DNA from 3 places in the Pseudarthrobacter sp. alpha12b genome. Region 2 is predicted to be linked to each of the others. Evidence: predicted binding sites of a transcription regulator. Region 2 holds the regulator's gene; each other region holds the start of a gene.
The links. The regulator Rex, encoded in region 2, represses fermentation and respiration genes when NADH is low (regulators of the CRP and FNR family bind a similar motif). The targets are predictions, from matches to a motif close to CTTGTGAANNNNTTCACAAG.

Region 1 (9,842 bases), 550 kb from region 2:
TCGTACTTTTCGCCTTCCGGTGCCTCGCCGCCGGTGCGGAGCCGCGCACCTTCCGCGATGCCGCGCTGGACGTAGGCGTGCACCTTGTCCCGGTGCGCTGCGGAAATCAGGGGCCCGGTTTCGGCGTCGTCATCGAACGGGCCGCCGAGCCGGATGTCCTGGGCGCGACGGACCAGCTCGGCCACAAAGCGCTCGGCGATGGTTTCCTCCACCAGCAACCGTGCCCCTGCCGAGCAGACCTGTCCGGAGTGGACGAACGCGCCGTTGAGGGCGTTGTCCACGGCGGCGTCGAAGTCAGCGTCGGCGAAAATGACGTTGGGGTTCTTGCCTCCCAGCTCCAGCGCCACCTTCTTGACGGTGCCCGCGGCGGCCGCGGCGATCCGCTTGCCAGTTTCCAGGCCGCCGGTGAAGGAGACGAGGTCGACGTCGGGATGTTCAGAGAGCGGTGCGCCCGCCTGGGCGCCGGCGCCGGTGACGAGGTTGGCCACCCCGTCCGGCAGGCCGAGGTCCTGCAGCAGCTGCATGGCCAGGATGCTGGTGGACGGGGTCAGCTCGGAGGGCTTGAGGACAAAAGTGCAGCCGGCAGCCAGTGCGGGGGCGATCTTCCACGCGGCCTGGAGCAGGGGGTAGTTCCACGGCGTGATCAGGCCGCAGACGCCGACGGGTTCGTAGACGATCCTGCTCACGACGGCGGCGTCCCCGGCGTCCACCACCCGGCCCGCCTGCTGCCCGGCCAACCGGCCAAAGTATTCAAAGCACGCGGCGATGTCGTCCATGTCGATGCGGCTTTCGACCATCCGCTTGCCGGTGTCCAGGGACTCGGCGCGGGCGAACTTTTCGCGGCGTTCGCGAAGTTCCGCCGCAACCTTCAGGAGGAAGGTGCCGCGCTCAGGAGCCGGGACGGAGGACCAGACGCCGGAATCGAAGGCGGCACGGGCCGCTGCGATGGCGCGTTCGGCGTCTTCCCGGCCGGCCTCGGAGACCGTGGCCACCAGCTCGCCGTCCGCCGGGTTGTGGATCCGGCGCACAGCGCCGGACGCCGCCGGCTCCCACACGCCGTTGATGAACAGGGAGGAAGCTGTCTCAGTTTCTTCGGTGGGGGCTGCATCCCGAACCGGTGTGGCGTAAGTCATAGGAAGGACAGTAATGCACGTTGAACAAGTGTTCAATACATTTCTTGAACACTTGTTCAATGACTTTGGTGGGGTTACCGTTGCCTTGCAGACAGCCGTCTCAGGCGAAAGCGATCTGCTCCGTGCGCTCGATGCTCCGCTGGATGGAGGCCTTGTCCACGCCGAGCAGCGCGGTCAGCCACATGCCGTTCTGGATGACCACGATGTCCGCAGCCCGCTCCCTGCACGCCTCCCATGACAGCGCGGGTTTCGCGTTGGAGACGAGCGCTGCCAGGCCGTCGATGTACCGGTCGAAGGCGGCGGCGTTGATCTGGGCGTAGTCCTCGTCGGCCTGGGCCAGGGCCCAAAGGTGCAGGCGCAGGGACAGGTACCGCGTGGTCAGCAGGTCGGCGGCGGCCACGCGCCGGAGGGCCTTGCGCAGCTGTTCGTCGGGGGCCACTGAGGGGTCCGGGGCAACGAGCAGCAGGTCATGCTCATCAACCCGGCGCAGGGCGGCCCGAATGAGGGTGGTCTTGTCGTCGTAGTAGTAGTTGACCAGGCCCAGCGCCACGCCGGCTTCCCGTGCCACGGCGCGCATGCTAACGCCCGAGATGCCGTGGCGGGACAGCAGATCTATCGCCGCTTCGAGGATGCGGGTCTGTCTGTCCACTTGTTCGCCGGAGTTCACGGCACTGGTCCCCATCCGGCCAGACTATTGCCTAACCGGCCGGGAACCCATTTTTCGAAATTTGGCCCCTGCCTGCTGACAGTGTTTGAAGGCTTCTTCGGCAGGGCACATTCTTTGCACACTCTGATGTATCTGGACAGCTTGGAGAACGATGGAAAGCGCAAGCCTCATTGCCCTGTTATTCGCCGGCCCCATCCGCGCGGGCGATAGCGCGCAGCCCCACGCGCCGCAAATCAGTGCGAAGCCCGGGTGGAAGCGGCCCGCGTGGCTGGCGTTCAGGAGCAGGACTGCAACTTTCCTGCACCGGCTGGCCTGGGCGGTAGAACCAGACCCGCGCTGATGCAGATAAATCCCTGCCGGGCGCTGTGGCACGCGCAAACGCCGGTCCGGCTTATTGCCCGGCGTGGTCCGCGCGCTCCAGCAGGCGGGACACCCCGTAGCCGATGACCAGGCCCCAGAAGGCTGCATGGATGTTGAAGAGGTTCAGGCCGGAGATGGTCACCACGAACGTCACCAGCGAACCCAGGGTGAAGCTGGTTGCGAAGGCCGTCACGAAGGCCTGCTGGAGGGCCCGCAGCATCGCTATGCCGCCCAGTGCCAGGACGAATTCCTTGGGCGCTGCCAGCATCAGCCGCGTCAGCGTGGGAGCAAATGCTGCGAACACCAGGGCCAGTACGCCGTACGCCACCGCCGCCGTGTAGTGGCGCTGGCGGCTCCCCGACGACGTCAAAAGGGCGTTGGTGGGACCTGTGACGCACGCGGAAACGGCGCCGAACCCGGCGTTCAGCACCGAAAACGCGCCGGACGCAATAGCGAAGGCATTCACGGGCGGCTGATGGCCGGAGGCGCGGAGCACGGCAATGCCCTGGCCGTTTTGAACGAACAGTACGGTGATGGCCAGCGGAACCACCAGCTCAAGCTGGGCAGCCCAGGTGAATTCAGGGGCCGTGAAAACCGGGGTGGCCAGGAGCGGTCCGCCGGGCGGGAGGTGGAACTGGCCGCTGGCCGCCACGGCAATGCAGCCCGTCACCAGGGTGCCCAGGACCGGCGGCAGGAACCTGCCAAGCATGGGAACTGCGGTGAGGACCAGGAACGCGGCCACCATCGGAGCAGCCACTGCCGGGTTCTCCTGGGTCGAGGCAACGATGTCCGTACCGAATTTCAGGAACACCGCGGCCACCATGGCCATCACGAGCGGCATGGGCACCAGCGCCATGGCTTTGCGCACCACCCCGGTGGCGCCCAGGGCGAGGATCAGCACCCCGGACGTGAAGAAGGCCCCGACGACTTCGGGGAAGGCCAGGTGCTGCAGGGACGGTCCCAGGAGCACCGTGCCGGGGATGGACCAGGCGAAGCCCAGGGGCTGCCGGTAAATGAGCGACATCAGCAGCGTGGCCGCCCCGCCGGAAAAGAGAATGCCAAAAACCCAGGACGACAGCTGGCCCTGCGTCAGGCCACCGGCCGTCCCGACGGCCAAGGTGACGGCGATGGGTCCGGACGCCGCGAAGATGAGTCCGATAGCCCCGTTGGAGACATAGGACAGGCCCATGTCGCGAAGGATCCGGCGCGGACCCGCGGGCCGGACGCCGGGGCGTTCCAGCAAGGGTTCCGGCGCCGGTGCCGGCGGGGCTGACCCGACGGACGTGGCGGGCGGGTGGTGGCGGGGATGGCTCATCGGGGCTCCTGGCTGGGGCGGAAAAACCGGAGGCGCTCCGAAGCATCAGCTCCGGAGCGCCTCCGTGCGGGGGTGTCTCCCAGTTTGCGTGCTACTTCTTCTGGCCCTGCTTTGCCAGGACGTAGTCATAAACTACTTCCTCGCCCTTCCCGTCGGTACGGGGGCGGGGGTCCAACATCAGTTCAGGCTTCACGGCCGAGGCGATGTCGTCCGCGTTGTGGGGGTCGCCGGGGAAGTACAGCTGCTGCGTGACCGGCTCGTAGCCCGGCGCGGATACCTTGATGTGGATGTGCGCGGGACGCCAGGCGTGCCAGCCCGCGGCGTTGATCAGCTGCCCGCAGGCGCCGTCCGTGGGGATCTGGTAGGGCGCCGGACGCATCGTGTTGATCTCGAAACGGCCGTCGTCGGAGGCCTTGACGGTGGCCCGGAACAGCCAATCGGGCATGCCCGGGGCGTACTGGGAGTAGAATCCGGCGGCGTCCGCGTGCCAGATCTCCACCTGGGCACCTTGGATGGGGTTGCCGTCGGTGTCGGTGAACTGGCCGGTGAAGCGCAGCGGGGTGCCCTCTTCGTCGTCGCGCATTTCCACGGTGGCGGGCGTCTGGAGTTCCGGAGAGCCGGGAACGTAGTAGGGACCCTCGATGGTGCCGACGGTGCCGGGACGGTCCTGGGAGTTCACGTCCTCAACGGTGTGTTCAAGCCAGACGTCGAGGAACAGCGGCCATTCACCGTCCGTGCCCACCTTGATCAGCCATGCTTTCAGGGCGTTGTATTCCTCATAGGTGACCTGGTGCTCGACGACGATGTCGTTGGCGGCCTTGATCAGTGCGCCGGCCAGCAGGCTCACCCGTTCCTTGGATACATCCACGCGGGAGAGCTTGCCTGACGCAGCGAACCGCTCGGTCGCCTTGGAGCCTGCTTCGACGGCGGTGCCTTCGTTTTCCGTGCGGCTGTCCGTTGGGGTTTGGGTCATGACGATGTCCACCTTCTTCATTGAATGGGACAGGAAGGGCTCCTGCTCCCCACGCGGCCTGCGGGGCGGGACGTTCCACCTGCCCTGCTCGGCACCGCGTGATCTCGATCTCAAGCGTAGGCCCGCAGATAAGGACGCTACAAATATCAACTAGGCGTCTTTTGAGTCATTATCAGTACATAAATACACCCTTGGTGGAACCTAGGTATTTGCCTGATGTGAGGGCAGTCACCAGCGGCAAGAATTGCTGGACAACGTCCGCCGCCGAAGCCTCTTCCCGAGTGGACCTCCGCCCATCCGTCCAGCAATCTCCAATGAAGGAGCACGCCATGACCGAGAACCTGATCCATGCCCGCGAGGTCCTTGCCGACGCCGTGATCGACGACCGAGAGAACGGCGTCATCCGGGCCAAGCGCGAGATCTTCACCGACCAGGAGATCTTCGAACTTGAGATGAAGCACATCTTCGAAGGCAACTGGGTGTACCTCGCCCACGAGTCGCAGATCCCCAACGTGGGGGACTACTTCACCACCTACATTGGCCGCACCCCCGTGATGATCACCCGGGATAAGGACGGGAACCTGAACTGCCTGGTCAACGCCTGTTCGCACCGCGGCGCCATGCTGTGCCGCCGCAAGACGGACAACCGCACCACCTTCACCTGCCCGTTCCACGGCTGGACCTTCAAGAACTCCGGCGAGCTGCTGAAGGTCAAGGACTCCAGGAACGCCGGCTACCCGGAGACCTTCAACAAGGAAGGCTCACACGACCTCACCAAGGTGGCCCGCTTCGAGTCCTACCGCGGCTTCCTGTTCGGCTCGCTGAAGGCTGACGTGCTCCCGCTCGTGGAGCACCTCGGGGACGCCACCAAGGTCATCGACTCGATCGTTGACCAATCACCCGAAGGCCTGGAAGTGCTGCGCGGTTCCTCCACCTACACCTACGACGGCAACTGGAAGGTCCAGGCCGAGAACGGCGCCGACGGCTACCACGTCACCGCCGTGCACTGGAACTACGCAGCCACCACGGCCCGCCGCAGCGCCGGAGACTCCGCCAACAAGACCAAGGCCATGGACGCCGGCAAATGGGGCAAGGTCAAGGGCGGGTTCTACTCCTACGACCACGGGCACCTGCTGCTGTGGCAGGAATGGACCAACCCCCAGGACCGCCCGCTCTGGGACCGCCGCGACGAGCTTGTGGCCAAGTACGGCGAGGAGATGGCCAACTTCATGATCAACATCTCCCGCAACCTGTGCCTGTACCCGAACGTCTACATCATGGACCAGTTCTCCTCGCAAATCCGCCACTTCCGGCCGATCTCCGCGGACCAGACTGAGGTGACCATCTACTGCATCGCCCCCAAGGGGGAGTCCCAGGAGAACCGTTCCAAGCGCATCCGCCAGTACGAGGACTTCTTCAACGCCACGGGCATGGCCACCCCGGACGACCTGGAGGAATTCCGCTCCTGCAACAAGACCTACTGGGCCACCAGCGCCCCGTGGAACGACATGACCCGCGGATCCACCCACGAGATCGCCGGCCCGGACGAGCAGGCGCAGGCCCTGGGCATGACCAGGGTGATCGCCTCTGGCGTGCGCACCGAAGACGAGGGGCTCTACCCCATCCAGCACGGGTACTGGAAGGAAGTCATGGACCGGGCCCTGGCGGAGGAAGAGGAGCGTTCCACCCTGGAATCCGTTCCCGTCACCGCCTGAGAGAGCCCGCCGGAACCACAGAGAGCGCAGAACCTATGACCAACCTGATCCACACCGCCCCGGTCCTGCAGACCGCGGAGGAGATCGCAACCCTCGAAACCGTCCGGGCGTTCCTCTACCGGGAAGCCCGCCTGCTGGATGACCGCCAGTTCGATGAATGGCTGGAGTGCTACCACCCGGACTCCGAATTCTGGATGCCGGCCTGGGACGTGGACGACCAGCTGACGCAGGATCCCCAGAACGAGATCTCCCTGATCTACTACGACAACCGCGGCGGCATTGAGGACCGGGTGTTCCGGATCAAGACCGACAGGTCATCGGCCACCTCCCTCCCGGAGCCGCGCACGGGCCACAACATCACGGACGTCGAGGTTGTGGCGAACGACGGCGGAAAGGTGGACGTGCGCTTCAACTGGTTCACCCTCTACTTCCGCTACAACACGACGGACACCTACTTCGGCACCAGCTACTACACGGTGGACCTTTCCGGCCCGCAGCCGGTGATCCTGAAGAAGAAAGTCGTCCTGAAGAACGACTACATCCACCACGTGGTGGACGTCTACATGATCTGACCTGCCCCCAGCCGGCGCCCGGTACGTACGGGCTCCGCACGGCAGGTCCCATTCCGTGCCCGCCGGGCACGCCAGAACTTTTCCCCGGACGCGACGACGCGCCCGCCCCAGTCAGGAGGACCCCATGGGCCACAAAGTAGCCCTCAGCTTCGAAGACGGCGTCACCAAAGTCATCAAGGTCGGCGACTACGAGACCGTCATGGATGCCGCCTACAAGGCGCGCATCAACATTCCGTCGGACTGCCGCGACGGCGCCTGCGGCACCTGCAAGGCGTTCTGCGATTCCGGCTCCTTCGACCCGGGCGACTTCATTGACGACGCCATGACCGAAGAGGAGCTCGAAAAGGGCTACCTGCTGACCTGCCAGGCCGTCCCGGAGTCCGACCTTGCCATCCAGATCCCGGCCACGTCCGAATCGGCTAAGACGGCGGCCGCCACCTTCAGCTCCACCATCAAGGAGCTCAACCGGCACACCGACACCACGGTCTCCTTCACCCTCGAGGTGGAGAACCGGGACGCGCTGGCCTTCCTGCCCGGTCAGTACGTCAACCTCAAAGTCCCCGGTACCGACGCCGAGCGTTCCTACTCCTTCAGCAGCGGCCCCGAGGTCCAGGACGCATCCTTCATGGTCCGTGTGACCCCGCAGGGTGCCATGTCCGAGTACCTGCGCGACCGCGCCGCGGTAGGCGATGCCATCGAGTTCACCGGCCCATACGGATCCTTCTTCCTGCGCGAGCCCAAGCGGCCCCTGCTGCTCCTGGCCGGCGGCACCGGACTGGCCCCGCTGCTGTCCATCCTGGAAAAGCTCGCCGAAAACCCGCCCTCCACCCCGGTCCACCTGATCTACGGGCTCACCCGCGAGGCGGACATCGTGGGCCTTGACTGGCTCCGCGCCTACGAGGCGAAACTGCCCGGCTTCACCTGGGACTACATCGCTTCCGAGCCCGGCACCTCCGCCCCGCACACCGGCTACGTCACCCAGATCATCGAACCGAAGCACCTCAACGACGGCGACGTGGACATCTACCTCTGCGGCCCGCCGCCCATGGTCAACGCCGTCTCCAAGTGGCTGGATACCGAAGGCGTCAAGCCCGCCAACTTCTACTTCGAACGTTTCGCGCCGAAGGAGACCACCGGGGGCGACGCCGAAACCGGGGCCCCCGCACCGGTCGGGAAGATCCAGGCCGAAGGCGACACCATGAGCCGCGGCGAGGCCGTGTCCTCGCTGGAAACCGGCCGGCTGGATTTCCGCAAGGAGGACAGCTTCGCCCAACTGGACGCCCGCATGGGCCTGGAGCTTGCGGTCAGCGAACTGCTGCTGGGAAGGCTCAGCGAACAGCAGCTTCGCCAGTTCCGCCGGCTCGCGGAAGCCACCACCGGCTCGGTGCAGGGCGGGAACATCACCGACCCCGAGGAGTTCGCGCGCACCAACGAGGAATTCCACGAGTACCTCTTCATGGTCTGCGACAACCCGATGCTCCTGGAGTCCTACCGCCGCCTGGACGTCCACGCCCAGATGGCCGCGGCCTTCGAAGCCGGCACGCCGATCTTCGAACGCGTCACCCAGGACCACCTTGAGATCGTGAACGCCTTCGAACGCGGCGACAAGGACCACCTGCGCGCCGTCATCACCGCCCATGCCCAGGACGCGAAGGACACCATGGCCGGTGCCATCGACGCCAAGGCCGCCCTCTGATGGCTGCGCCGTACGCCGGGCAATACGTGACCCCGGGCAGGTTTGGCGGGAAGGTCGCCGTCGTCACCGGTGCAGCCCAGGGGATCGGCCAGAAGGTGGCCGAGCGCATCGGCACCGAAGGCGGCGCCGTGGTCCTGGTGGACCGCGCGGACCTGGTCCACGACGTTGCCCGCGGCATCGACGAGGCCGCAAAAGCGTCGGGCTCGGGCGGGTCGGCCACGGCCGTCACAGCAGACCTGGAGACCTTCGCCGGCGCCACCCAGGCCATCAAGACCGCGCTCGCAGCCCACGGCCGGGTGGACGTCCTGGTCAACAACGTGGGCGGCACCATCTGGGCCCGCCCCTACCAGGAGTACGACGAGGACAAGATCGAGAAGGAAATCCGCCGCTCGCTCTTTCCCACGCTCTGGACCTGCCGGGCCGTCCTGCCGGCCATGATGGAGCAGGGCACGGGCACAATCGTGAACGTCTCCTCGGTAGCCACCAGGGGAATGCACCGGGTGCCCTATGCCGCGGCGAAAGGTGGCGTGAACGCCCTGACCCAGTCGCTGGCCATGGAGGTGGCCGGGCACGGCATCCGCGTGGTGGCCACCGCCCCGGGCGGCACGGAAGCCCCGCCGCGGAAGGTCAAGCGCGGGCCGGAGGCCGAATCCGCGACTGAGAAGGACTGGTACCAAACCATCGTTGACCAGACCGTGGAATCGTCCTTCATGAAGCGCTACGGAACCCTGGACGAGCAGGCCGCGCCCATCGTGTTCCTCGCCTCGGACGAGGCGTCCTACCTGACCGGCAGCATCCTCCCGGTGGCCGGCGGCGACCTGGGGTAGGGGCCGGTGCTGGACGCGCGGCACCAGGGGCGCCCGGGCCGCTCCGGTAGGATTGCGGCCATGACAGCGGGCTCCACCCAGGGCGAGATGGCGGAGGACTTCCCGCTGGCGGGCCGGGCCGCGGCGTTCGAGCAGCTGCTGGAAATCCTCCGCACCGTCCGCAAGGGAAAGGTGGGAACCGTTGTCCTCTCCGGCCCTTCCGGGTCCGGCAAAACCGCGCTTCTGGAACTCTTCCTTGACCACTGCCGCACGGCCGCGCGCGGCGTCCGCGTGCTGTCCGCCATGGGGGACGACTGGGAGGCGCAGTTCGCCTTGGCAGGCTACTCCCAGCTCATGCGGACCCTGCCGCTCCGTACGGCAAAGGATTACGACGGCGGCCCGGCCCTGGCGCCGGGGCCCGTCGCCTCCCTGACCCCCGACCAGGTGGTCAATTACGCCTCCACCCTCAGCACCCATCTCGAAGGCCTGCAGACGCACGGCAGCGTGGTAGTCGCCGTCGACGACGTCCACAAGCTCGACGAGGAGAGCCTGCGCATCCTCACCTTCGTCATGCGCAGGCTGCACGACAAGCGGGTCCTGTTCCT
Region 2 (9,842 bases):
CACGAACGTGTCGCCTTCCACCAGGATGCGCTGGCCGCTGTACCCGAACAGGCCGCCGGCGGCCACGGACACCAGCACGCCGATGAGCGAGGTGTGGAAAACCAGGTTGCCCACTTCCTTCATGAAGCCGCGTTCGGCACCCAGGGACGGAAGGGCGCCGTCGGCATCCCTGACCTCCACCCGGTAACCGCGCTTGCGGAGCAGCCCTGCCGCACCGTTGATGGCATCCGACGCCGGGATGGCGGCACTCGCAGGGATCACCAGGGTGCCGTATTCCGGCAGCCGGGAAAGGCGCTGCGGGGTACGCGGCGGCTGGGAGCGCATGGCCTTGTAATGGGCGATGGCGCGCGGCACCACGCAGCCGATCAGCGAGATGAACAGCAGGAGGTAGATCGCTGAGAACCACGCCGAGGAGTAGACGTCGTAGAGCTGCAGGGAGTCCAGCAGCTTGCCGTAGTCCGGGTGGTCCTTGATGTACTGGGTCACCACGGCCGGGTTGGCGGGCCGCTGCGGGAACAGCGATCCGGGGACGGCGGCGACGGCGAGCAGCAGCAGCAGGAACAACGCCGTGCGCATGCTGGTCAGCTGGGTCCAGGCCCACCGCAGCATGCCCTTGGGTCCCAGGGCCGGAAGGGCAGCCTGGGCTTTTGCCTCCGCAACAGGGGCGGATTGCTTGTTCTTTACGTTCACACGCTCGCTCATCAGATCGGCAACTTCACGTCGGTTTGGAACCAGTACTGCAGCCCGGTCACCCAGGCGCCCCATACACCGGTGGCCATCAGCAGCCCGAGCACCACCAGGATCCCGCCGCCGGTCCGCTGGATGGCCAGGCGGTGCCTGCGGAAGAACGCCATGACGCCCATCCCGCGCCGCAGGGCCAGGGCGATCAGCAGGAACGGGATGCCCAGTCCCAGGCTGTACACGAACGCCAGGAAGGCGCCCTTGGCGGCAGAGGAGCCGCCGGAGAGGCTCAGCAGCTGCACGGCAGAGTAGGTGGGGCCAATGCACGGCGCCCAGCCCAGGCCGAAAGTCAGTCCCAGCAGCGGCGCTCCCCAGAGCCCGGCGGGCGGCTTGGCGTGGATCTTGGCGTCACGCTGCAGCCAGCTGAAGCCGCCCATGAAGACGATGCCCATGATGATGACCAGTACTCCCAGGAGCTGGGTGATCCAGGCGTTCTGGCTGCCGGTGATCAGGGTGCCCAGCTGGCCGAACGCGCCGCCCAGCAGGACGAAGATCACGGAGAAGCCCAGGACGAACAACCCGATGCCTGCCAGCATCCGGCCGCGCTTCTGCTTCTGCAGGTCCACGCCGCTCAGGCCGGTCACGTAGCCCAGGTAGCCGGGAACCAGGGGCAGGACACAGGGGGAAAGGAAGGATACCAGTCCGGCGAGCAGGGCTACCGGAATGGCCAGCAGGAGGGAGCCGCTGAGGATGGCTTCGGCGAAGGGGCTGTTCACGGTCGCGGCCTTTCCCTATTCCGCCACGGCGGCAGTGATGAGGGCTTTCAGGGTGCCCTTCTCGATTTCGCCGAGGACTCGGGAGGCCACCCGCCCCTGCTTGTCCAGCACCAGGGTGGTGGGCACGGCGCCGGGCGGCACCAGGCCGGACACGGACAGCAGGACGCCGCCGTCCTTGTCGTCAAAGCTGGGGTAGGTCAGGTTGAAGGTCTTCTCGAACGCCTCCGCCGTTGGCTTCTCGTCCCGGAGGTTGACGCCGAAGAACTGCACGCCCTGGTCCTTGAACTCCTGGTGCAGTTCTTCGAGGAGCGGTGCTTCCACGCGGCACGGCGCGCAGGCGGCGAACCAGAAGTTCAGGACGCTCACCTTGCCCTGGAAATCGGCAGGGGTAACGGCGGCGCCGCTGAAGAGCGCGCCCTGGATCTGCACGGCTTCCTTGCGGTCCCCGGCGGCGAACTCGGTCACGGAGCCGTCGCCGGCCACGTAGTTCTTGTTGTCGCCGGCCTTGGCCTGCTTGGCCAGCGCATCCTCCTGGGCACAGCCGGACAGGCCCAGGGTCAGCGCGGTCAGGGCCATGCCGCCTGCTGCAAGCAGGCTGCGGCGCGAGGGAAGGTTGTTGTTGCTCACTGCTAGGCTCCAGGGGTGCTGGCGGCACCGGGAAGAAGGGATGCCGCGGGCTCGCTGTACTCGACCCGCAAAAGCGAGCCGTCGTCGTCGAACACCAGGGACGTGACGGATGTCAGGGTGCACTCGCGCTTGCGCGGGTCATGCCACAGGGGCCGGCCCTCAGCGCTCAGCCGCGCGGCCCAAATGGGGAGCTGGTGGCTCACCAGGATGGCCTCCGGGCCTTCGGCGCCAAAGTCGCCGGCAGCCAGCTCGATGGCCCGCAGTCGCGCATGCTGCGCGGCGGCCGCCACCCGGGCGGCCTGCTGCTTGTACGGTTCGCCCCACGACGGGCGCAGCGGGTTGACCAGGTGCGGCCAGTGCCGTGGCCGGCGGAGTTCGGCCTTGGTGACCTTCATGCCCTCGAAGTAGTTTTCCGCCTCGATGATGCGCTCATCGGTGTGGATCTGCAGGTGCAGCGCTTCCGACGTCGGCCGCGCGGTTTCCTGCGCACGGTCCAGCGGCGAGGCGGCCAGGTAGGTGATCCGGGCACCGTGCTCGGCGCGCTGCCGGAAGTGTTCGGCAAGCGTCCGGGCCATCTCCTGCCCCAGTTCGGAGAGGTGGAATTCGGGGAGCCGTCCATAGAGAACGCCGTCGGGATTGTGGACCTCGCCGTGGCGGAGCAGATGGACAGTGGCTTGGGGCATGTTTACCAGTTTCTCAAAGATGGCGTGCGATCCGAAATCTCCTGCACGTGCTTTCTACAAAGAGTAGAACTGAAGTTTTTGAAGAAATGTTCCGGAAGCGGGAACAAAACATGCAAATGCATGTTTATACTGGATGCAGCAAGTTAGTTGAGACTTCAACCGATGAAGGTTCAACCGCAGGACCACGGCAGGCATTCACAACAAGGAGCAACATCATGGCACTTCCCGCAGACGTCACCACCGGCACCTGGACCCTGGACAACTCCCACAGCGAGATCGGCTTCACCGTCCGGCACGCCGGCATCAGCAAGGTCCGCGGCCAGTTCACCGAAGCCGCCGCCACGCTTGACCTCACCGAGGATGTGGCCGATTCCAGGATCAAGGCCACCATCAAGACCGCCAGCTTCGATTCCGGCGACGCCAACCGCGACGGCCACGTCAAGGGCGGGGACTTCTTCGACGTGGAGAAGTTCCCGGAAATCTCGTTCGTCTCGAACGGCCTGGTGGCCAAGGGCAACAGCTACGAGCTCAACGGCGACCTGACCATCAAGGGCGTCACCCGCCCGGTGACCCTGGAAACCGAGTTCAATGGCGTGGCCGTTGACCCGTTCGGCAACACCCGCGCCGGCGTTTCCGCCGAAACCACCATCAGCCGCAAGGACTTCGGCCTGACCTGGAACGCCGTCCTGGAAACCGGCGGCGTGCTGGTCAGCGACAAGGTTGCCATCAACCTGGAACTCGCCTTCATCGCTCCCGCAGCATAAGTTCCCCCTTCAGGGCACCCCGGAACCTGGCCTTCCCGGCCTGGGCCGGGGTTCCCTGTTTAACGGCAACCACCTGCGCGAATACCTGCTGAATCACCCACACCGGCGCCCGCCGGGGGTACGGTGGACTTAAGCCATGCCGGGGGGAAGGCAGAGGACCGATTCCCGGCAGCCTACCCGGATCCCCACCTGCAGAAGGAACGCCATGAGTACTCCTCCCGTCCCGCCGCCCGCGCCCCAAGACCCCCATTCCGGCAATGACCAGTCCGGCAACCAGCAGCCCGGACCGCAGCAGCCCCGCTACGGTCAGAACGCGCCCCAGTATGGCCAGAACGCACCGCAGTATGGTCAGAACCAGCCCCAGTATGGTTCCCAGCCGCCGGCAGCGCCCCAGTACGGCCAGAACGCACCGCAGTACGGGCAAAATGCGCCCCAGGGTCCGGGCTACGGCCAGAACGCACCGCAGTATGGCCAGTCGCCGTACGGCCAGTACCCATCGGAGCAGCCGCAGGCCGCCGGTAGCAACGGCGTCCCGCAGTTGGTGAACATCTCGTTCTGGCTGTTGATCGCGTCCGCCGTGATTTTTGTCATCTCGATGCTCACCGGGCTGACCCAGCTGGATGATCCGATGTTCAGGAAGACTTTTGAGGACCAGATGGCGGCCGGTGGCGCCAGCGGGGTCACGTATGACGACATCAAGAGCGTCATCGCCGGCACACTGGTGGTCTTCGCCATCATCGGCGCCGCCCTCTACCTGCTGGTGGCCTTCTTCATCCGCAAGGGCAAGAACTGGGCACGCATCCTGGGAACGGTGTTTGCAGCGCTGTCCATATTCGGCCTGTTCGGAGTGCCCAGCATCGGGACGCTCGGGACCGTCCTGGGGATCGCCGCCATCGTGCTGCTCTACCTCCCTGCCGCTGCCCCGTACTTCCGGAAGCAGCAGCCCTTCGCCAACCCGTACTCCGGCGGCTTCGGCAACCCTTACGGGCGGTAATCAGCACCTCTACTGACAGACGAGCGGCCCGGGATGCAGCAGTGCATCCCGGGCCGTTTGTCTGTCAGCCGGGTGTTCGGAGCCCGAAACCCTTTACGCTGTCTGCCCCGGCGCCTGCGCCCGTTGGGCGTGGTAGGCCAGGATCTGGAGTTCGGTGGCCATGTCCACCTTGCGGAGGTTGACGCCTTCGGGAACCTGCAGCATCACGGGCGCGAAGCTGAGCACGCTGTGCACGCCGGCCGCCACAACCCGGTCGCAGATGCCTTGGGCCACCGCCGCCGGAAGTGCCAGGACCACCATGTTGGCCCCGGTACGGTGCAGGACGGTCTCAAGGTCTGCCACATCGCTGACCCGCAGCCATCCCACCTCGTTGCCCACCACCATCTGGTCCGCGTCGAAAATCGCCACGACGTCGAACCCGCGGGATTCGAAGCCGCCGTAGCGGGCCAGCGCCTTGCCCAGGTTTCCGGCTCCAACGATGGCCACCTTCCAGTCATGCGTCAGCCCAAGGGCCGCGGCGATATGGCGGCTGAGGTACTGGACCTCATAGCCAACGCCCCTGGTTCCGTAGGACCCCACGTGGGACAGGTCCTTGCGCAGCGTAGAGGAACTGACACCGGAAGCTTCCGCGAGGGATTCGGAGGAGACACGCTCAACCCCCTCGGCCAGCAGGGTGTTCAGGGCACGCAGGTAGAGCGTCAACCGGGCCACGGCAGCAGGTGGAATCTGCTTTGCCGGCGCGCCCGTGGCATCCGGAAGGTCCGGGACAGGCTGGGGCGTTGAATCCAAGGACGTCACTCATATCCCCCTAATGGGCCATGGCGCGCTGCAGGACGCGTTCCAACCGGGCTTCGTCGATCTTCCAGAAGTCGCGCTGCACCCCGTCCACCAGGACCACCGGGATTTCCTCGGCGTAACGCTCCCGCAGATCGGGCTGGTTGTCCACCAGCTCTTCGCTCCACGTAAGGCCCAATGAGGCGGTGACCCGGCTGACGGCGTCGCGCGCCTCTTCGCAAAGGTGGCAGTCAGCTTTGGTGACCAGGACGACGCGGGGGGTAGCCATGGCTTAACGGTATCGCCGTTCGCGCCGTGCGGGCGACGCCGACGGCAGCCAACGAGTGGATTGACTAGACTCAAGTCCATGCCCGAGGAGAAATACGTCGCCGTAGTCACGCGGCCGGTTGCTGCGCCGCAGCCCGGTGAGGCGGCGTTTTTCGACGTGGACAATACCTTGATGCGCGGGGCCAGCCTTTTCCATGTGGCGCGGAAGATGCACCAGCGCGGAGCCTTCACCCTGGCCCAGGCCGCCGGTATGGCCTGGAAGCAGTTCAAGTTTGTGGCCCGCGGCGAGAACATGGACGATGTCCATGCCGTCCGGGACTCGGCCCTGACCCTGGCAGTGGGCATCAGCGTGGACGACATCAAGGCGCTGGGCGAAGAGGTCTACGACGAAATGATCGCCTCGCGGATCTGGCCGGGCGCCAAAGCCCTGGCCGAACAGCACCTCCGGGTGGGCCGCCGCGTCTGGCTGGTGACGGCCACACCCATCGAAGTGGCAACGGTCATCTCCACCCGCCTGGGACTGACCGGAGCCCTGGGGACGGTGGGTGAAGTGTCGGACGGCATGTACACCGGACGCCTCGTTGGAGACATCCTGCACGGCTCAGCCAAGGCCGTGGCCGTCCAGGCCATGGCGGACCAGGAAGACCTGGACCTCAAGCGCTGCTGGGCTTACAGCGACTCCTACAACGACGTCCCGCTGCTGTCACTGGTTGGACACCCTGTGGCCATCAACCCCGACGCCAAGCTTCGCCGCCACGCCCGCGACCGGAACTGGCCGGTCTACGATTTCCGCGCGGGCCGGCGCGCTGCCACGCTGGGCCTGAAGGCAGCAACCTTCGGCGGTGTGGTCTACGGCCTCTGGAAGGGCTTCGCCCGGATCCGCGGCCCCCGGGCATAGCCGCCCCGGCATAAACGAAATGCCCGCCGCCTCGGAAGGCGACGGGCATTTCCACGCTGTTCGAAGTATCTCTACTTCTTGTTACGGCGCTGGTGACGGGTCTTGCGAAGCAGCTTGCGGTGCTTCTTCTTGGCCATACGCTTGCGACGCTTCTTGATAACTGAACCCACGAAAGTTCCTTACAAACTAGATGCAGTACCTGTCTGATGGAGAATGTCCGTGGACAGAGCTACGAACTGAACAACTGACAGATTCTTACAATGACGTAAAACGTTCCTTAACAGGGTACCGCCTATCGGGAGCGGCTCGGGACAGGCCGCCTCAGGCGGTCTCGGTGTGGCCGTCCACAACAGCACCCTTGAGGTACTGTTCAACGGCATTTTCGGGGACCCGGTAGGAGCGGCCAAAGCGCACAGCCGGCATTTCGCCGGAGTGGACCAGGCGGTAAACAGTCATTTTGGAGACGCGCATGACCTCGGCTACTTCAGCCACGGTGAGGAACTTCGCGTTGGAGAAGTTCTGTTCTGCCGACATTTCCCTATTTTCCTTTGCTGACGGATGGACAACAGTCACCCCAGGTACGTGCCAATGCGGTGTTCTGATGCTGAGCCATCCACCAACCACCTCATTAGATACTCTAGATGTTCCTGTGGCAGATGTGAAAGTAGTGCCTACCCTATTTCAGCCCCCTAATTCGACTGCCGCCGCTTCCGGGCCGATGCCGCAAGCTGCTCCAGGACGGACGCGGAAACATCCCAGTCCATGCAGGCGTCCGTAACGCTCTGGCCGTAGACCAGTTCGGAGCGTCCCGCCGCGTGCTCCGCAACATCCAGGTTCTGGGCGCCGCCCACCAGGAAGCTTTCCAGCATTACACCGGCCACCGCCCGCGCCGCCGCTCCCCCTTCCTCAAGCTGGGCGCCGATTTCCAGCGCCACCTCAGCCTGCCGGTGGTGGCTCTTGCCGCTGTTGGCGTGGCTCGCGTCCACGATCAGACGCGGGTTGAGCCCCTTGCCCGCCAGTTCGGTGGAGGCACGTTCCACGTCGGCCGCTGAGTAGTTGGGCCCCTTGCGGCCGCCGCGGAGGATCACGTGGGTGTCCGGGTTTCCTGCTGTTGCCACCAGCGCGGCCCGCCCTTCGCCGTCAATCCCCAGGAAGGCCTGCGCCGCCGCCGCCGCTCCGCAGGCGTCGATGGCCACCTGCAGGCCGCCGTCGGTCCCGTTCTTGAAGCCGACGGGCATGGAGAGGCCGGAGGCAAGCTGCCGGTGGATCTGGCTCTCCGTGGTGCGTGCACCGATGGCGCCCCAGGAGATCAGGTCCGCCATGTACTGGGGGCTGATCGGCTCCAGGAATTCGGTGGCGGTGGGCAGCCCCAGCGCGGTGACCTGCTGCAGGAACTGCCTGGCGGTGCGGAGCCCGGTGGCCATGTCGTGGCTCCCGTCCAGCCGGGGATCGTTGATCAGGCCCTTCCACCCCACGGTGGTGCGCGGCTTCTCGAAGTAGGTCCGCATGATGATCAGCAGGTCTTCCTTGTGCTTCTCGGCCTGGCTGACCAGCCGGCGGGCGTATTCCAGGCCGGCCTTGGGATCGTGGATGGAGCAGGGGCCCACGATGACCAGGAGGCGGTCATCCACGCCGTCCATGATGGCGCGCACTTCGTCGCGTCCGCGTTCGACGACGGCGGCCGCGCGGGCGTCGAGGGGCAGGTCCGCGATCAGTTCGGAAGGGGTGGGCAGCGGGGTGAATTCGCTGACGCGCAGGTTCGAGGTGGACTTGGTTTCGCTCGAGGGGGCGGCTGCTGTTGCGGTGCTCATGATTCGGGTCCTGTTCCAGATGGGAAGCGGGCCCGGATTTCAGAACCCGCCGGAGAAACGGCGAAGGGCAGAGAATGATCTCTGCCCTGTTGGCTCTGAAGGAAAGTTGGATGCGTGTCAGTTAGACGCGGGCCCCTCCAGAGCCAACGAAAAATACGCATACCAACGGTTAGTCATGGAAAAGACCATAGACCCGGGTCAGCGCGGCCGCAAAATCAGCGTCCGTCACATTGCGGTCAGCGCGATTTTTGGAGGCCCGCCACCAGTTCCGCATGCCTTTGGTCAGTGAGGCGGTACCAGTACATGGTGCCGACGGCGGCCAGCACCAGGACGGCCGGCAGCAGCCCGGCAGCGGCCCGGATGGCCAGCACCGCCGGCCCGGCCTGTTCCTGCCCGGCCGAGGAGTACCCTCCCCATGCCAGGGCGAAGGCCACGAGGCCGCCGCCGAAGCCCATTCCCAGTTTCCGCGTGGCGGCCAAAAGTGCGTAGTTGATGCCCTGGACCCGGACCCCGGCCTTCCATTCGCCGTATTCGACCGTGTCTGCGATTAGCGCCCAGGTGAGGATGCTTACCGTCGCGGCTGACAGTTGCGCCAGGACCATCCCTGCAACGGCCAGCCAGGGCACGTCCGCCGGGGCCAGGAAGACCACCAGTCCGCCTGCCGCGCCAAGCAGGCAGCCCACGGTGAACACAGCCTTCTTGCCCCACTTCGCCACCGGGCGCGGCATCACGACGGCGAGTGCCAGGGTGATGACCACCTGCGTTGCCGCCATCAGCGGGAAAAGATCAACGCGGGACAGCACATCGCGCAGGTAATAGAACTGGGCGGCCACCGTGGCGGAGTTCCCGGTGACCAACAGCACGGAACTGAGGCAGAGGACCACCAACGGCGAGTTGACCCTCAGCGCGTCCACGGTTTGGCGCCAGGTGATCCTGGGAACGCTGCCGGCCACCTGTTCCCGGCAGGCAATCCCGGTGAACACGTAGAGCCCCGAACCAACCACCGCGAAGACCAGCGTCATCACGGTGAAGATCTGCTGGACATCCCCGCCCCTGCCCAGGAGCGGTGCCACGAAGAAGCCGAGCGTCGCCCCCACGGACAGCCCGCCGATGGTCCGCGCACCGGCCAGCCTGGCACGCTCCCGGGGGTCCTGGGTCATGGCGCCGACCAGACACCCGTAGGGGACATTCACCAGGCTGTAGGCAAGGCACACCAGGAAGTAGGTGCAGTAGGCGTAGGCGAGCTTCAGGGAGGGCTCGACGTCCGGCACATGGAAAACGGCAGCGCCCAGCACCAGCGGAACGAAGCCAAAGACCAGGAAAGGCCGGAATTTGCCCCATCGGCGGCTGTGGAAGCGGTCCACGATGCGGCCGGCAGCAATGTCCGTGAAGGCATTGAACACCCGCGCAACCACCAAAAGGGTTCCGGCGGCAGCCGCACCGATTCCGGCAATGTCCGTGTAGTAGACCAGCAGGAACATGTTGGCGGTGCCGATGATCATGCTGTTCGCCGCGTCCCCGGCGCCGTAGCCCACCACCGCGGCCC
Region 3 (9,842 bases), 1.7 Mb from region 2:
CTCCCGCAGCGACGAGGACGCGCTGGCCCGCAGCCTGGGCCGGATCGCGGCTGGGGATCCCACCCTGAGGGTGGAGCGGAACGCCGAAACGCACCAGCTGGTGCTGTGGTGCATGGGTGAGGCGCACGCCGAGGTGGTCCTGGACCGCCTGCGGGAGCAGGGCGTGAAACTGCATTCAGTGGAGGTGGTGACGCCGCTGCGGGAAACGTTTGCGGCTGCGGCCTCCGGCCACGGCCGACACGTCAAGCAGTCCGGCGGCCACGGCCAGTACGCTGTCTGCGACATCGAGGTTGAACCGCTGGAGCGCGGCGGCGGGTTTGAATTCGTCGACAAGACGGTAGGCGGCGTCATTCCGGGAACGTTCATCCCGTCGATCGAAAAAGGGGTCCGGGCCCAAATGGAGCGGGGTGTCTCTGCGGGTTTTCCCGTGGTGGACCTGCGCGTGACCCTGACGGGAGGCAAGGCCCACAGCGTGGATTCATCCGATGCTGCCTTCCAGGCGGCGGGGGCCCTTGCGCTGCGGGAGGCCGCGGCCGCCGGGAAGGTCCAGCTGCTGGAGCCGGTGTCCTCCGTGTCCATCACCGTTGCTGACGAACACGTGGGGACCGTGATGAGCGATTTGTCCGGCCGGCGGGGACACCTCACCGGCACCACCTCCTCCGGCGAAGGGCTGACGGAGATCAGTGCCGAAGTTCCGGACCAGGAACTCCTGCGGTATGCGGTGGAACTGCGGGCACTGACGGCAGGCACCGGCCGGTTCCGCCGGGAGTACCTGCGCCATGACCCCGTTCCCCCGAACTACAGCCCGTCCTGATTCCGGCGGGAACATTCCAAGAGCGCGCCCCCGTGAACGCCGCAGCACGAAAGATCCAGACCGTATACCTGACGCTGACGTTGGGTAACACCCTTGCGGCATCGTTCATTTGGGGGATCAATACGCTGTTCCTGCTCGACGCCGGGCTGACCAACCTGGAGGCCTTCGCCGCGAACGCCTTTTTCACGGCAGGGATGGTGCTCTTCGAGGTGCCAACCGGGGTGGTGGCGGACAGCTGGGGGCGCCGCACGTCCTTCCTGCTGGGGACCGTGACCCTGGCAGCGTCCACGTACCTCTACTACCTGCTGTGGCAGTTGTCCGCGCCGTTCTGGTGGTGGGCAGCGGTCTCCGCGCTGCTGGGCCTTGGCTTCACCTTCTTCTCCGGGGCAGTGGAAGCCTGGCTGGTGGACGCACTGCACTTTTCCGGTTACGACGGCGGGCTGGAAGCGGTCCTGGGCCGCGGCCAGATGGTTTCAGGCATCGCCATGCTGGTCGGGTCAGTAGCCGGCGGGGTCATCGCGCAGGCAACGAACCTGGGTGTGCCGTTCCTGCTGCGCGTCGCGGTGCTGGTGGCAATGTTTGCAGTGGCCTTCCTGCTCATGCACGACGTCGGCTTCACCCCGGAGCGTTCGGCCCACCCACTGCAGGCCACGCGCGCTGTCCTGCGGGCGTCACTGGACGGTGGACTAAAGAATCCGCCGGTGAGGTACATGATGCTGGCTGCCCCGTTCACCGAGGGCGTCGGGTTCTATGTTTTCTACGCCCTCCAGCCCTACCTGCTGCAGCTCTCCGGTGATCCCAAGGCCTACGCCATCGCAGGCCTGGCAGCGGCCATCGTTGCCGGCGCGGACATCGTGGGCGGCTGGCTTGCCCCGCTGGTCCGGAAACTGGTGGGCCGGCGCACCACGGTGCTGATCGCTTCCACGATCACCAGCTCGGTGGTCCTGGTGGTGCTCCTGGCTACCCACGTCTTCTGGCTGGCCCTGGTGCTCCTGGCGCTCTGGGCGGTGGTTGCCTCGGCCGGCACCCCGGTGCGCCAGGCGTACCTCAACGACATGATTGCCTCGAAGCAGCGGGCCACAGTCCTGAGTTTTGCCTCGCTGATGGGGTCCAGCGGGGGAGTGGTGGTGCAGCCAGTGCTTGGCAGGACAGCGGACCTCTACGGCTATCCGGCGTCACTGGCCCTGGGCGGCGCGGTGCAGCTGCTTGCGGCGCCTTTCATCGTGCTGAGCCGGCGCCGGCGCTCGCCGGCAGATGCAGCAACCGGTCTGGCAGCGCCCTGAGCGGTTGCCGGGAAAGTGCTGCAGGAGCCGCACGCAAGGAAGGCCCCCGTGGCCCTGGATTCGGTCCAGGGCCACGGGGGCCTTTATACGTGCAGGTGCCAGCTGTCCTACTTGATGCCTGCGTCCACCGTTTCGCTGGCTGCCGGCGCCGGCTTCTCCTGTGCCGGCGGAGGGCTGGTCTTCAGCTTGAACCGCTTCCCGAGGTCACCACCGCCGCCGCCGCGGTTCTTGTTGAAGATGTCGAAGCCGACGGCGACAAGGAGTACCAGGCCCTTAATGAGCTGCTGGTAATCGGTGCCCAGACCCAGGATGGACATGCCGTTGTTGAGCACGCCCATGATCAGGCCGCCGATCATTGCTCCGGCCACTGTTCCGATGCCGCCGGTGACGGCGGCGCCGCCGATGAACGCTGCAGCGATGGAGTCCAGTTCGAAGCCGGTTCCACCGGCGGGCTGTGCCGAGTTGAGCCGGGCGGTGAAGACAAGGCCCGCCAGCGCGGAGAGGACGCCCATGTTCACGAAGAGCCGGAAGGTGACGGCTTTGGTCTTGATGCCTGACAGTTCGGCTGCGTGGAGGTTGCCGCCGATTGCGTACGTGTGCCGCCCGAAGACGCTGTTGTTCATGAGCGCGGTGTAGGCAATCACCAGCGCGGCCAGGACCACCAGGACGATGGGCGTGCCGCGGTAGGAGGCCAGCAGGAAGGTGATGATGAGCATGAGCAGCGACGTGAAGGCGGTCTTGATGACGAACCAGACCAGGGGTTCGCTTTCCAGATCGAAATTCCTGCGGATCCTGCGCTCCTTGAAGGCCTGGATCAGCAGGGCAGCCGTAGCACCGACGCCCAGGATGACCGTCAGCCATTCCAGCACGGACGTGCCGCCCGAGATGTCCGGAAGGAAGCCGCCGCCCAAGGCGCGCAGTTCGGCGGGGAAGGGTGTGATCTGCTGGTTCTTGAGGGTGATGAGCGTGAGCCCGCGGAAGATCAGCATGCCGGCGAGCGTGACGATGAAGGCCGGGATTCCCACATAGGCGATCCAGTAGCCCTGCCAGGCGCCGACCAGCGCACCGACCAGCAGGCAGGCAGGGATGGCGGCCCACCACGGCCAGCCCCAGTGCACGATCATGACGCCGGCAACGGCACCGATGAACCCGGCCACCGAGCCGACGGAAAGGTCGATGTGCCCGGCGATGATCACCATCACCATGCCGATGGCCAGGATGAGGATGTAGCTGTTCTGGACCACCAGGTTGGTGACGTTCTGCGGTTCCAGCAGGATCCCGCCGGTCAGTCCCTGGAACAGCAGGACGATCAGGATCAGGGCAACGAAGATGCCAACCTGGCGGAGGCGGCTTGTGAGGAATCCGAGCGATTCTCGTAAGGCGGACATTTCGCTATTCCTTCTCTTTGGTCATGTAGTGCATCAGGGTTTCCTGGGTGGCCTCGGCGATGGGCACTTCACCGGTGATGTGGCCGGCGGCGAGGGTGTAGATCCGGTCGCAGATGCCCAGGAGCTCGGGAAGTTCCGAGGAAATGACGATCACGGCTTTTCCTTCGGCCGCGAGCTTGGTGATGATCGTGTAAATCTCGTATTTGGCGCCGACGTCGATCCCGCGGGTGGGTTCATCGAGGATGAGCACATCAGGGTCCGAGAACATCCATTTGCTCAGCACTACCTTCTGCTGGTTCCCGCCGGAGAGCTTCCCCGTGATGGCGGCCACCGAGGGCGCCTTGATGTTCATGCTCTTGCGGTAGCCGTTGGCCACCACGGTCTCCTGGTTCTTGTCCACGAAGCCGCGTTTGGCAAGCTTGCGCAACGCCGCAAGCGAGATGTTGCGCTTGATGTCCTCGATGAGGTTCAAGCCGTAGTGCTTGCGGTCTTCGGTGGCGTAGGCAATGCCGTGCCTGATGGCGTCAGAGACGGTAGAGGTGTTGATCTCCTCGCCGTACTTGTAGACCTTGCCGGACGTGGCGGTGCCGTAGGTGCGGCCAAAAACGCTCATGGCGAGTTCAGTGCGCCCCGCGCCCATCAGCCCGGCAAGTCCCACCACTTCGCCCTTCCTGACATGCAGGTTGGCGTTCCTGACCACCATGCGGCTGTGGTCCTGGGGATGCCGGACGGACCAGTCTTCGATCCGGAGGACTTCCTCGCCGATATTCGGCTCGCGGTCCGGGTACAGGCTCTCAAGGTCCCGGCCCACCATGCCGCGGATAATCCGTTCCTGGGTGATCTGGCCTTCATCGAGCCGGAGGGTCTCAATGGTCTTGCCGTCCCGGATGATGGTGACGGCATCGGCCACCTTGCGGATTTCGTTGAGTTTGTGGCTGATGATGATGCTGGTGACCCCCTGGCCCTTCAAATGGAGGATCAGGTCCAGCAGGTGGCCGGAATCTTCGTCGTTGAGGGCGGCCGTGGGCTCGTCCAGGATGAGCAGCTTCACTTCCTTGGACAGCGCCTTGGCGATTTCCACGAGTTGCTGCTTGCCCACGCTGATGTGCTGCACAGGGGTGACGGGGTTCTCGTCCAGGCCCACGCGGGCCAGCAGCTTTGCTGCCTCCAGGTTGGTCTTGCGCCAGTCCACCCATCCGTTGGTGGCCTGTTCGTTGCCCAGGTAGATGTTCTCGGCGATGGAGAGGTACGGGCTCAGCGCCAGTTCCTGGTGGATGATTACGATGCCCCGCTTCTCGCTGTCCGAGATGCTGGAGAAGTTGCAGGGTTCGTTTTCGAAGAGGATCTCCCCATCGAAGGTGTTGTGTGGATAAACGCCGGACAACACTTTCATGAGCGTTGATTTGCCGGCTCCGTTTTCACCGCAGATGGCGTGGACCTCTCCACGGTTCACATCCAGGGTGACGTCCTGCAGCGCCTTCACGCCCGGGAACGTCTTGGTGATTCCTCGCATTTGAAGAATGGGTGTGTTCATCGTCAATTCCCACTGACTGGTCGAAGCTTGGCCTCCTGCTGCTGCAGGAGGTTGCGGGCGGGGCTGTGGCCGGATGGAGGTCCGGCCACAGCCCCCGGTCGCTGACTACTTGACGTCGGCGTCCTTGTAGTAACCCGAGTCGATCAGTTCCTTCTTGTAGTTGTCCTTGGTGATGATCACGGACTTCAGCAGGAAGGCCGGCACAACCTTGACCTTGTTGTTGTAGGTCTTGGTGTCGTTCGTTTCAGGTTCCTGGCCCTTGAGGACGGCGTCGACCATCTTGACGGCCTGGGCGCCGAGCTGGCGGGTGTCCTTGAAGATGGTGGAGTACTGCTCACCGGCGATGATGGACTTCACGGAGCCCTTCTCGGCGTCCTGGCCGGTGACCACCGGCAGGGTGCCCTTGGCATAGCCGCCGGTACTGGTGAGGGCCGAGATGATGCCGATGGACAGGCCGTCGTACGGGGAAAGGACGCCGTTCAGCTTGGTGCCGGAGCTGTAGGCGGAGGTGATGATGTCCTCCATGCGCTTCTGCGCCACGGGAGCCTGCCAGCGAAGGATCGCGGCCTGCTCAAACTTGGTCTGGCCGCTGGGGACCTTCAGGGTGCCGGCATCCAGGTAGGGCTTGAGGGTGTCCATGGCGCCGGTCCAGAAGAAGTTGGCGTTGTTGTCGTCGGGGCTCCCGGCGAAAAGTTCGATGTTGAAGGGGCCCTTGCCGTCCACCTTCTTGCCGCTGGCATCTACGAGGCCCAGGCCGGTCAGCAGCGAGGTGGCCTGCTGGACGCCCACGGTGTAGTTGTCGAACGTGGTGTAGTAGTCAACGTTGGGCGTGCCGTTGATGAGGCGGTCGTAGGCGATGACCTTGACGTTCTGCTCCTTGGCCTTTGCCAGGACATCGGTCAGGGTGGTGCCGTCAATGGCGGCAACGATCAGGGCCTTGGCGCCCTTGGTCAGCATGTTTTCGATCTGCGACACCTGGGTGGGAATGTCGTCATTGGCGAACTGGAGGTCCGTCTTATAACCAAGGTCCTTCAGGGACTTCTCAACGTTGGCGCCGTCGGCAATCCAGCGTTCGGATGTCTGGGTAGGCATTGAGATGCCGACCAGCGAGTCGCTGGGCTTCGCCGCACTGCTGGATTCGCTGGCTCCGCCACGGGAGCCGCAACCGGTAGCCCCCACGGTCAGGGCGAGGACAAGGGCCACCGCGCCCATGAGTTTTTTGATTCTCACCATTATCTCCTTCCGCGGCAGCATTACCGCGAAGTGTTGTTGGACCGGGAAGCAACGGCGCTCCGGGTCCTGGCCACATTGTTGATGTGTCGGTTCAATATAGACTGATTTGTGAACGCTAACAAGAGTTCCGTGCCCGAAACCTCGAAAGTATTTCGACTTCGTTGACTTCTGCTTTGTTAGCGTTCACACTTGCTGCAGCACTTAGCTTGACCCTGACCCTACAAAAACCGGTATTGAGGCCCATGCCTCCCGGACGGAGGCAACCCCATGCCAGATGCGCTGTTCTCTTCCAGCTCCGAGCCCCGCCAGGACCACTTCGTCATTGGAGTGGACTACGGAACCCTTTCAGGCCGTGCCGTGGTGGTACGGGTCCGCGACGGCAAGGAGCTCGGCAGCGCCGTCCACGAGTATCCCCATGCGGTGGTGACCGATTCCCTGCCCAAAGACGTGGCGGGCGACGACGGTCCACGCCTCCCCGGGGAATGGGCGCTTCAGGTGCCTAACGACTACCGGGACGTCCTGCGCACCGCGGTCCCCGCCGCGGTGGCTGACGCGGGGATCGATCCGGCCGCCGTCGTCGGTATTGCCACGGACTTCACCGCCTGCACCATGGTGCCCGTCAAAGCCGATGGCACACCGTTGAACGAACTGCCCGGCTACGCCAACCGTCCGCACGCCTACGTGAAGCTGTGGCGCCACCACGCCGCCCAGGCGCAGGCCGACCGGATCAACCGGATTGCTGCCGAGCGGGGTGAAGACTGGCTTCCCCGTTACGGAGGACTGATCTCCTCCGAATGGGAGTTTGCCAAGGGACTGCAGCTGCTGGAAGAGGATCCGGAGGCCTACGCCGAAATGGACCACTGGGTGGAGGCAGCCGACTGGATCGTCTGGCAGCTCTGCGGCCAGTATGTACGCAACGCCTGCACCGCCGGCTATAAGGGCATCTACCAGGACGGGCGGTATCCCTCGGAGGATTTCCTGGCCGCCCTGAACCCGGATTTCAAGGATTTTGTCAGCACGAAGCTGGAGCACACCATCGGACGGCTGGGGGACGCCGCCGGCACCCTGACGGCGGAGGCGGCAGCCTGGACCGGGCTGCCGGAGGGCATCGCCGTGGCCGTGGGAAACGTTGACGCCCATGTCACGGCCCCGGCTGCCAAGGCAGTGGACTCCGGCCAGCTGGTGGCCATCATGGGCACCTCCACCTGCCACGTCATGAACGGCACGGAACTGCGGGAGGTGCCGGGAATGTGCGGGGCGGTGGACGGCGGCATCGTCCCGGGGCTGTGGGGCTACGAGGCCGGGCAGTCCGGCGTGGGGGACATCTTCGGCTGGTTCACCAAGTACGGCGTGCCGCCTGAATACCACCAGGCTGCCAAGGACGCGGGTTTGGGGATCCACGAATACCTCACCGAACTGGCCTCCCGGCAGGCCATCGGGGAGCACGGCCTGATCGCGCTCGACTGGCACTCGGGCAACCGCTCAGTCCTGGTGGACCACGAGCTCTCAGGCATCGTGGTGGGCCAGACCCTCGCCACCAGGCCCGAGGACACGTACCGTGCCCTGCTGGAAGCCACCGCGTTCGGGACACGCACCATCGTGGACGCCTTCCGTGACGCCGGCGTTCCGGTCAAGGAATTCATCGTGGCCGGCGGCCTGCTCAAGAACAAACTTTTGATGCAGATCTACGCGGACGCCACCGGCCTGCAGCTGTCCACCATTGGCTCGGAGCAGGGCCCGGCCCTGGGATCGGCCATCCATGCCGCCGTCGCTGCGGGTGAATACGCGGACATCCGCGAAGCTGCCCGGGCCATGGGCTCCGAACCCGGCGAGGTCTACACGCCGATCCCGGAAAACGCGGCCGCGTACGACGAACTGTTCCAGGAGTACAAGATCCTGCACGACTACTTTGGCCGTGGCAGCAATGACGTGATGCACCGGCTCAAGGCCATCCAGCGCAAAGCCGCCCGGACCGTCCTGCCCGGCGCCGGATCCGAGCCCGAAACAACCGTGGAGGTGTCCGCATGAGCACCGAAACCGGAATCCTGGAAACCATCGCCCGTGTCCGCCAGGAAGTGTGTGCGCTGCACGCCGAGCTGACCCGCTACGAACTGGTGGTGTGGACCGCGGGCAACGTCTCCGCCCGGGTGCCCGGCACCGACCTCATGGTCATCAAGCCCTCCGGCGTCTCCTACCAGGACCTGACTCCGGAGCAAATGATCGTGACCGACCTGCATGGCACGCCAGTCAGGGGCACCAACGTTGGGGGCGGCGGCACTGTGGATTGGGGCAACCCGCCGCTGTCGCCGTCGTCGGACACTGCCGCGCACGCCTACGTGTACCGCCACATGCCGGAGGTGGGCGGGGTGGTCCACACGCACTCCACCTACGCCACGGCCTGGGCCGCCCGGGGTGAGGCAATCCCGTGTGTGCTGACCATGATGGGGGACGAGTTCGGCGGCTCCATCCCGGTGGGCCCGTTCGCACTGATCGGCGACGACTCGATCGGCCACGGCATCGTGGAGACGCTGAAGAACTCCAATTCACCGGCGGTCCTGATGCAGAACCACGGCCCGTTCACCATCGGCAAGGATGCCAGGTCCGCCGTGAAGGCCGCCGTGATGTGCGAGGAAGTGGCGCGCACGGTGCATATCTCGAGGCAGCTGGGCGATCCGCTGCCCATCGACCAGGGCTCCATCGAATCCCTCTACGCCCGCTACCAGAACGTCTACGGCCAATAACCAGCGCCGTCACCTTAGCTTCCCAGGAGAATTTATGAGCACCGCAGCAAACACGTCCCTCGACGGCTACGAGGTCTGGTTCCTCACCGGCAGCCAGCACCTGTACGGGGAGGAAGTCCTCAAGCAGGTGGCGGCCCAGTCGCAGGAGATCGCCAACCAGCTCAACGCCAGTTCGGCCGTCCCGGTAAAGATCGTCTGGAAACCGGTCCTGACCGATTCGGATGCCATCCGCCGCACCGCGCTGGAGGCGAACTCGGATGATTCGGTCATCGGGGTGACGGCCTGGATGCACACGTTCAGCCCTGCCAAGATGTGGATCCAGGGCCTGGACCTGCTGCGGAAGCCCCTGCTGCACCTGCATACGCAGGCCAACCGGGACCTGCCGTGGGCGGACATCGACTTCGACTTCATGAACCTGAACCAGGCCGCTCACGGCGACCGCGAGTTCGGGTATATCCAGTCACGCCTGGGCATTGCCCGGAAGACCGTCGTCGGGCACGTCTCCAACCCCGAGGTGGCACGCCAGGTGGGGTCCTGGCAGCGCGCCGCCGCCGGCTGGGCCGCCGTCCGCAGCCTGAAGCTCACGCGCTTTGGCGACAATATGCGCAACGTGGCCGTCACCGAAGGCGACAAGACCGAGGCCGAGCTCCGCTTCGGCGTCGCAGTCAACACCTGGTCCGTCAACGAGCTTGCCGACGCCGTGCACGGTGCGGCGGAGACCGACGTCGACGCCCTGGTGGCCGAGTATGAGGGCCTTTATGATGTGGTGCCGGAGCTCCGCGCAGGCGCGGCCAGGCACGAATCGCTGCGGTACGGCGCCCGGATCGAGCTGGGCCTGCGCAGCTTCCT

Region 1: benA (benzoate 1,2-dioxygenase large subunit) is a predicted target of Rex. The motif match lies at 4,664-4,683, and genes of this name have one in related genera.
Region 3: araB (ribulokinase) is a predicted target of Rex. The motif match lies at 6,358-6,377, and genes of this name have one in related genera.

What each region holds. Positions count from the first base shown of each region.
Region 1 is NZ_CP196746.1:3,277,100-3,286,941, reverse strand. It holds gene ACTAQI_RS15205 (aldehyde dehydrogenase family protein) at 1-1,133, opposite strand, end outside; gene ACTAQI_RS15200 (TetR/AcrR family transcriptional regulator) at 1,234-1,815, opposite strand; gene ACTAQI_RS15195 (benzoate/H(+) symporter BenE family transporter) at 2,192-3,475, opposite strand; gene catA (catechol 1,2-dioxygenase) at 3,567-4,448, opposite strand; gene benA (benzoate 1,2-dioxygenase large subunit) at 4,778-6,163, shown strand; gene benB (benzoate 1,2-dioxygenase small subunit) at 6,199-6,735, shown strand; gene benC (benzoate 1,2-dioxygenase electron transfer component BenC) at 6,860-8,431, shown strand; gene ACTAQI_RS15170 (1,6-dihydroxycyclohexa-2,4-diene-1-carboxylate dehydrogenase) at 8,431-9,258, shown strand; gene ACTAQI_RS15165 (AAA family ATPase) at 9,319-9,842, shown strand, end outside.
Region 2 is NZ_CP196746.1:2,730,236-2,740,077, forward strand. It holds gene resB (cytochrome c biogenesis protein ResB) at 1-702, opposite strand, end outside; gene ACTAQI_RS12600 (cytochrome c biogenesis CcdA family protein) at 702-1,457, opposite strand; gene ACTAQI_RS12605 (TlpA family protein disulfide reductase) at 1,473-2,033, opposite strand; gene ACTAQI_RS12610 (histidine phosphatase family protein) at 2,087-2,767, opposite strand; gene ACTAQI_RS12615 (YceI family protein) at 2,983-3,531, shown strand; gene ACTAQI_RS12620 (hypothetical protein) at 3,737-4,525, shown strand; gene ACTAQI_RS12625 (redox-sensing transcriptional repressor Rex) at 4,619-5,323, opposite strand; gene ACTAQI_RS12630 (glutaredoxin family protein) at 5,334-5,588, opposite strand; gene ACTAQI_RS12635 (HAD family hydrolase) at 5,667-6,485, shown strand; gene ACTAQI_RS12640 (30S ribosomal protein bS22) at 6,557-6,655, opposite strand; gene ACTAQI_RS12645 (helix-turn-helix domain-containing protein) at 6,807-7,019, opposite strand; gene ACTAQI_RS12650 (3-deoxy-7-phosphoheptulonate synthase) at 7,175-8,296, opposite strand; gene ACTAQI_RS12655 (glycoside-pentoside-hexuronide (GPH):cation symporter) at 8,533-9,842, opposite strand, start outside.
Region 3 is NZ_CP196746.1:4,467,438-4,477,279, forward strand. It holds gene ACTAQI_RS20740 (elongation factor G-like protein EF-G2) at 1-814, shown strand, start outside; gene ACTAQI_RS20745 (MFS transporter) at 847-2,097, shown strand; gene mmsB (multiple monosaccharide ABC transporter permease) at 2,205-3,485, opposite strand; gene mmsA (multiple monosaccharide ABC transporter ATP-binding protein) at 3,490-5,019, opposite strand; gene chvE (multiple monosaccharide ABC transporter substrate-binding protein) at 5,125-6,252, opposite strand; gene araB (ribulokinase) at 6,520-8,280, shown strand; gene ACTAQI_RS20770 (L-ribulose-5-phosphate 4-epimerase) at 8,277-8,993, shown strand; gene araA (L-arabinose isomerase) at 9,028-9,842, shown strand, end outside.